2 regions of the Teredinibacter franksiae genome follow, and region 1 is predicted to be linked to the other one. Evidence: predicted binding sites of a transcription regulator. Region 1 holds the regulator's gene; the other holds the start of a gene.

Region 1 (3,640 bases):
TGTTATAGACGTATCCATCACCGTAGAAGATGGTCAAATCGTCGGCCTTTTGGGCCCGAACGGCGCCGGAAAAACCACCTGCTTTTACATGATTGCAGGCATCGTAAAAGCTGACAGAGGTGCAATATCAATAGCCGATAAAGATGTCACCCAAATGTCCATGCACGAGCGCGCTCGAGAAGGTCTTGGCTATCTACCTCAAGAGGCCTCGGTATTCCGCAAGCTGACAGTGGCCGACAACATTATGGCTATTCTAGAAACCCGTTCAGAGCTTAACCGCAAACAGCGTATTGCCGCCATGGAGCAATTACTTAACGAATTCCACATTCAACACATTCGTGACAGCCTGGGCATGGCGCTTTCTGGCGGTGAACGCAGGCGCGTTGAAATCGCCAGAGCCCTAGCCACAGAACCACAGTTCATCCTGCTTGACGAACCTTTTGCCGGCGTAGACCCCATCTCTGTCAGCGACATTAAGCAAATTGTTCAACACCTAAAAGGGCGCGGCATTGGCGTACTCATTACCGATCATAATGTACGAGAAACACTGGATATCTGTGAGAAGGCGTATATCGTTTCTGAGGGCCACATTATTGCCGAAGGTGCAGCAGCGGAAGTACTCAACAACCAGAAAGTACGAGAAGTGTACCTAGGTAAACATTTCACCCTATAATCCCCGAGATTTCCTTGACAACCCCCTTAAAATGGTCTTCAAACCGGCATATTCCTTGCTTTTAAAAACCATTGCGCGTCTCGAATACGAAGACTAAACTACGACTTGTAACCCTTTACTCACTACACGTTCGCAGTTCATCCTATGAAGCAATCTCTCCAGCTAAAACTGGGACAACAACTTACGATGACACCACAGTTGCAACAGGCCATTCGCCTACTGCAACTTTCGACGCTGGACCTGCAAGTCGAAATTCAAGAGGCGCTGGACTCCAATCCAATGCTCGAAACGTCGGACGATATAGAAGAGGCGCCAGCGACAAACGACGCGAACGAACAAGCACCGCCGGCAACAGACAACCAAAACACCTCGCAGGACACCGAAGCAGCTAATACCACGGCGAGCGCCGATGACACCAGCAGCGCGGAGGAATTTGCCGACAAGCCTGACGGTGACTGGAATGAAGACAGCATTCCAACAGACCTCGCGGTAGACACCAGCTGGGACGACATTTACGAACCTACGCCATCAGGTTCCGGCCTAGCTAAACCCGACAGCGAAGATTACGATTTTGAGTCCCGCCGGGGCACGTCCGAAACCTTGCAGGATCACCTGCACTGGCAACTCAACCTCACCCCCATGTCGGACCTCGACCGAGAAATTGCCGAAACCCTCATCGATGCCGTGCAGCCCAACGGTATTCTCGGGCAACCGCTTGAAGAGCTGTTCACCAGCCTGATGACACAGTATGAAGAACTCGAAGAAGATGAGATTCTCGCCGTACTTCATCGCGTGCAGCAGTTCGATCCTCCGGGCGTACTCAGCCAAGATATCCGCGAGTGCCTGCTTATCCAGCTGAACCAGCTAGGCGTTGAAGGCCCCGATATCAGCCATGCACGCGCACTGGTAAAAGACTACCTGAACCTGCTCGCAAGCCGCGACTTTAAGCAACTTATGCGCAAGCTTCGGCTCAAAGAGCCCGAACTGCAAGCGGCCATTAGTATCATCCAAGGGCTAAATCCACGCCCCGGAGAATCCATTGGCAGCGACGATACCGAATATGTAGTACCCGATGTATTTGTCAGCAAGGTCAATAATCGTTGGGTTGTGCAGCTTAACCCCGACATCGCCCCCAAGCTTCGCATTAACTCCGGCTATGCATCGATGGTAAAGCGTGCGGACTCCAGTGCCGACAACACTTTCCTGCGCGACAACCTACAGGAAGCTCGCTGGTTCTTAAAGAGCCTGCAAAGCCGTAACGAAACCCTGCTAAAAGTCTCCACCTGCATTGTCGAAAAACAACAGGGCTTTCTCGACTACGGCCCAGAAGCCATGAAGCCCATGGTGCTGCACGATGTTGCCGAAATAGTGGAAATGCACGAATCCACCATTTCTCGGGTAACCACACAAAAATACATGCACACCCCCCAGGGTATTTTCGAGCTGAAATACTTCTTTTCAAGTCATGTTGCCACCGATACCGGCGGAGAGTGTTCATCTACAGCCATTCGCGCCATCATTAAAAAATTGGTGGCCGCAGAGAATGCACGCAAACCCCTAAGCGACTCAAAAATCACAGGGCTACTGGGCGAGCAGGGAATCAAGGTGGCCCGACGCACAATTGCCAAGTACCGTGAATCGCTACACATACCACCTTCCAACGAACGAAAGCGGCTGGTGTAAAGCCATTTACCACACCTTGAATAAGTGATTAAATTTTTATTTACTCTTTTTTTGATTTCCCCAGCTCCCAACTCTTGGAAGATCACGGATTATTGGTAGAATGCGCGCCAATTCGATGAGTTGCTCAACAAAGCAATCGCTTTGCACAAAAGACTTAAACCTCATCTAATATTAATACGGACATCACCGGCAATCGAATCACCATGCAGATTTCGTCACTCCTTTCCGAAGATCGCTGCAAAGCCGCCACAAGCGACAGCAGCAAAAAACGCCTGCTAGAAAATCTCGCTGGCATTTTTGCCCACGCCATTGAAGGTACCAACGAGACAGCGCTTTTTCAGAGCCTCGTTTCAAGGGAACGCTTGGGTTCAACCGGTATCGGCCAGGGTATTGCTATACCCCACTGCCGATTTGCCACCGGGGGTGAAACCCTATGCGCCTGTATTACCCTCGAGCAGCCCATCGACTTCGACGCCGTAGACGGTGAGCCCGTGGACCTAGTATTTGCCATGCTGGTGCCCGAGAACGCTGAAGACGCCCACCTGCAAACCCTCTCGAGCCTTGCCGAAAACCTGCAAGACCCAAGCTACGCAAAGCGCCTGAGGGCCTGTCACAACAATCAAGAATTGTTTCGTATCGCTTCTGGTGTAAACTAAAAACTGAGCCCAAGCCTATGGCTCAGCCCGTCGGGTCTAAGCGCTCCGAAGAGCGCACCAGTATTACACTTACCCAGCGAACAACTTTCCCGGAAGAATTTTATGCGCCTGCTTATCATCAGTGGAAGATCTGGATCCGGTAAAACGTCGGCCCTACACCTGCTTGAAGACGAAGGCTACACCTGTATCGACAACCTACCGGTTAACTTGTTACCGGCCCTTATCGAGCAAATAGCCGCCGCACCCAACGCCGATAGCCAGCGCTTTGCCATCGGCATTGACGCACGCAATATCTATAGCGACCTCGGCAAGCTCGGCGAACTTATTGCCAGCGCCCCTATCGACCGCAAACAGTACCAGATCGTATTTCTCGATAGCTCGCGTGAAATGCTGCTTAAACGCTTTTCCGAAACACGGCGTCGCCACCCTCTTTCCGACGAGTTTATTGGCCTTAACGAAGCTATCGAGAAAGAGAAAGCTATACTTCAACCCATGGCCGCAGCGGCAGACTTTACCATTGACACCTCTCACCTCAGCCTGCACGAACTGCGCAGTTCCATCAAACATCTGGTGGTAGGTAAAAACGGTAAAGGCGTAGCACTCATGTTTAAATCCTTCGGTTATAAAT
Region 2 (3,640 bases), 2.7 Mb from region 1:
GACGACGCAGACATAGAGCAACTTTTTTCCGCTATAGAGCAAGAATTTGCCGCCGTGAAACAAAAACTTAATAGCCTCCTCTAGACCCGCCGGGGCCTTCAGCTCTCTGGCATAACCTTTGCTGTCCCAACGGTATAACTAAGTTATACAGGCAGGCGGGCAGTCTTATGCACAATCTTTCCAATCTTATGGGTAGCCTTGAGCTTTCCGCCCATGAACCTCGGCACAATGATCTGCGAAGTTATGATTCATCGGCCAATCGTGAGGCGGAGTCATCATCAGCTAAATCCAGTTTTAAAGACGAGTTTCATAGGGAGGTAAAGCAAAATCGGCGCGAAGCTAGGGCCGATCAACGGGACCGGCAAAAAAGCACCGACAAGCCGTTAAAGTCGGATACCGTTGACCAAGCAAAATTTCAAGCGACATCGCCCCCTCCGTCAGTGGATGAAATACACGAGGATTACAAAGCTCCAGCAGTTGGCGGGCATGTGAAGAGGGATACCGTAAATGACGGTGTACAACCATCGCTGGAAGCCGGGCCAGCGTTAACGGATACGGTGATGGCAGAGGTTGACCCTTTGCGATTGCCTGGGTCGGTAGGAGATGACCTTGGTGTTACGGCTATTTTGGCGGGTGAAGTTTTAGCCGATGATCAGTCGCTACAACTCGAGGAAATAATTCCAGCCGTGGGTGTGGCCGCCGGTATGGAGTATGCGCCCTTAGAGCCGGTGGCCAGTTTGGGTAACGCGTTGTTGCGCGGTAGTAACCCATTATCTGTGGCTGGAAGCCAGCAGGTAGCCGACATCCCTTGGTTTATGCCCGCAGCAATTCAGGCTGGAGGCCTTGATAAAATTGGCCTGCGCCCACCGGGTTTTACTCAAGTGCTGGGAGTTCCTGATGCAGAGGTCAATGAGCTACAGCTTCGTACGGCGCTGACGGCTACCGATGTTTTCAGTAAAGCTGCACTTATAAGTGACGGACAATTGACGGATGGAGCTTCAGTGAAGGTCGACACCGAGGCAAAAACATCGTTAGTCACCTTAGACTCTCTGCTCGGAAGACCCTTAAAGTCAGAGTCCGCCCAACTTCAAGATTTAAAACCCGTTGTCGAAGCATTTGCAGACACCAAATTGTCACTGGAAGCGGCAAAGCCCACGGCAGCCGCTGGTTTTGGTCCGGCTGCTTTAACGGAATCGCAAAGCCTGACAAGCTCGCGTGTACAAATTCCCGTCAATATTACATTTGGCAAACCGCATTGGGCGGGCATGGTAGCCGAGCGCACGGCAATGATGGCCGCACAGAATATTCAAACCGCGGATCTTCAACTAGACCCACCTGAACTTGGGCCTCTTCAGGTGCGCGTGCACGTTCAGAATGACCAAGTCAGTGTGAGTTTTGTCTCGGCTCAGGGGAATGTTCGCGAAGCCTTAGATGCAACGGCTAACCGTTTGCGAGAGCTGTGTGATCAACAGGGTATGCACCTGGTTGATGTCGATGTCTCCGATCAAAAAGATCATGATCAGCAACACGCTGATATGGGTGGCCAGGCTCAATCTGCAGATGAAGAACCTGAAGAAAACCCTGAATCAACAGTCAATCAGGTGCACTTCACCGCCAGTACAGGCATTGACTATTACGCGTGATACGACCTGCTTCCTGTAGGCTTTCTATAGCTCCCTAGCCTAAATCACTATCGCTGAATACCGTTTAATTTTTTGTAGGGTGTGCTGCAGCCACCCTAGTTTCGGCCAGTGTTTCCCCCATGAGCTCATTTTCTCCTGTAATTTCCAGCTAATTCCTTTTTCAGCAACTACATTTATCCATAGGAGTGCGACAAGAGCTTGGCATATCTCTTGCTCACGTGGTTATAACCGGCTGAATAAGACGGAAGTTTGACATGGCAGAAGATGACGCAACGGAAAATGAAGATGACGAAGGCGCTGAGAAGCCGCCATCGGGCAGTAAAAAGAAGCTTATTTTACTGATTGTAATGGCCTTGGTGATTGCTGGAATCTCTGTAGGGGGCACCTTGGCGGCAATCAAAATTTTTAGCCCGCCTTCGGCGAACGTTGAGGCAGAAGGCGAGGACGCAGAGCCGATTCCCGCACGGCCATCGCCAGCCATTTACTACCCGTTAAAACCTGCCCTGGTGGTTAATTTTGATGTTAAAGGAAGGCAGCGTTACCTCCAGGCAGAACTCACCCTTATGATTCGGGAAAACGATGTGATATCAGCTATAGAGTTGCATATGCCTAAAATACGGAATGGACTCAATATGCTAATTGGCGGCCAGCTTTACGAAGAAATTCAAACGGCTGAGGGTAAGGAGTTACTACGCCAACAATGCCTGCAGGAATTACAAAAAATTATGCAGGAAGAAATTGGCAAGCCGGGTGTTGAGCAAGTGCTCTACACCAATTTTGTAATGCAGTAGGAGCCAGCGTGCAAGACTTACTCTCACAAGACGAAATTGATGCGTTACTACACGGCGTTGATGACGGTGATATTGATACCGATGGAGACCAGGATGTCGGTGGTATACGTGCCTACGATTTAACCAGTCAAGATCGTATTGTCCGTGGGCGAATGCCCACATTGGAAATGATAAACGAGCGGTTCGCGCGGTATACCCGCATTAGCATGTTCAACCTTTTGCGGCGCACGGCCGACGTATCGGTTGGCGGCATACAGATCCAAAAATTTGGTGAATATGTTCATACGCTCTATGTTCCAACCAGTTTGAATATGGTTAAGTTTCGTCCCTTGCGCGGAACGGCGTTGGTTATTCTTGATGCAAAACTGGTATTTAAACTGGTCGACAATTTTTTTGGTGGTGATGGCCGTCATGCCAAAATTGAAGGTCGAGAATTTACCCCGACAGAGTTGCGCGTAGTACAAATGGTACTAGAGCAGGTTTTTGTTGATTTGCGTGAAGCTTGGAAAGCGGTAAAAGTAATCGACTTCGAATATATTAATTCAGAAGTTAATCCCTCAATGGCCAATATTGTCAGCCCTAGTGAAGTTGTAGTGGTTAGTACCTTCCATGTTGAATTGGACGGTGGTGGCGGTGAACTGCATATCACCATGCCTTACTCCATGGTCGAACCTATACGCGAAGTACTCGACGCGGGATTACAATCCGATACCGATGAACGCGATGAACGTTGGGTGCGAGCCCTGCGACAGGATGTTATGCATGCCCGGGTAGACTTAGAGTGTGACGTTATTACCCGAGAGATTAGCCTGCGCGATATTGTCGATTTAAAAGAAGGCGATATTGTACCGATTACCATGCCGGAAATGCATATCGCTACGGCGAATGGCGTACCTGTTTTTGAAGCACTATTGGGGCAGAGTAACGAAAACCTTGCATTAAAAATATTGGGCCTGATCGACCGGCCGAAAACTCAACAACCTGAGGAAGGAGACGGTCATGAGTGAAGATGATGTAGACCAGGAGGGCATGGCTGATGAGTGGGCAGCGGCAATGGAGGAGCAGGATACGGTAGATGGTGCAGCAGAACCCGTAGAGTTGGATGAATTTGAGTCCGTCGCTTCGAGTCTCTCGCTACCGGCGGGTGCTCCAGACCTTGACGTTATTCTCGATATTCCTGTTAGCATTTCCATGGAAGTGGGGCGT

The links. Region 1 encodes sigma-54, which starts transcription at its own class of promoters, with help from an activator protein. Its sites were predicted from a motif close to TGGCACANNNNTTGCNNT; they were not measured.
Region 2: H5336_RS02875 (flagellar basal body-associated FliL family protein) is a predicted target of sigma-54. The motif match lies at 1,843-1,860, and genes of this name have one in related genera.

The regions. Positions count from the first base shown of each region.
Region 1 covers NZ_JACJUV010000001.1:3,445,650-3,449,289, reverse strand. The annotation lists gene lptB (LPS export ABC transporter ATP-binding protein) at 1-673, shown strand, start outside; gene H5336_RS14700 (RNA polymerase factor sigma-54) at 818-2,356, shown strand; gene H5336_RS14695 (PTS sugar transporter subunit IIA) at 2,560-3,012, shown strand; gene rapZ (RNase adapter RapZ) at 3,115-3,640, shown strand, end outside.
Region 2 covers NZ_JACJUV010000001.1:724,990-728,629, reverse strand. The annotation lists gene H5336_RS02885 (Hpt domain-containing protein) at 1-84, shown strand, start outside; gene H5336_RS02880 (flagellar hook-length control protein FliK) at 168-1,643, shown strand; gene H5336_RS02875 (flagellar basal body-associated FliL family protein) at 1,898-2,434, shown strand; gene fliM (flagellar motor switch protein FliM) at 2,443-3,441, shown strand; gene fliN (flagellar motor switch protein FliN) at 3,434-3,640, shown strand, end outside.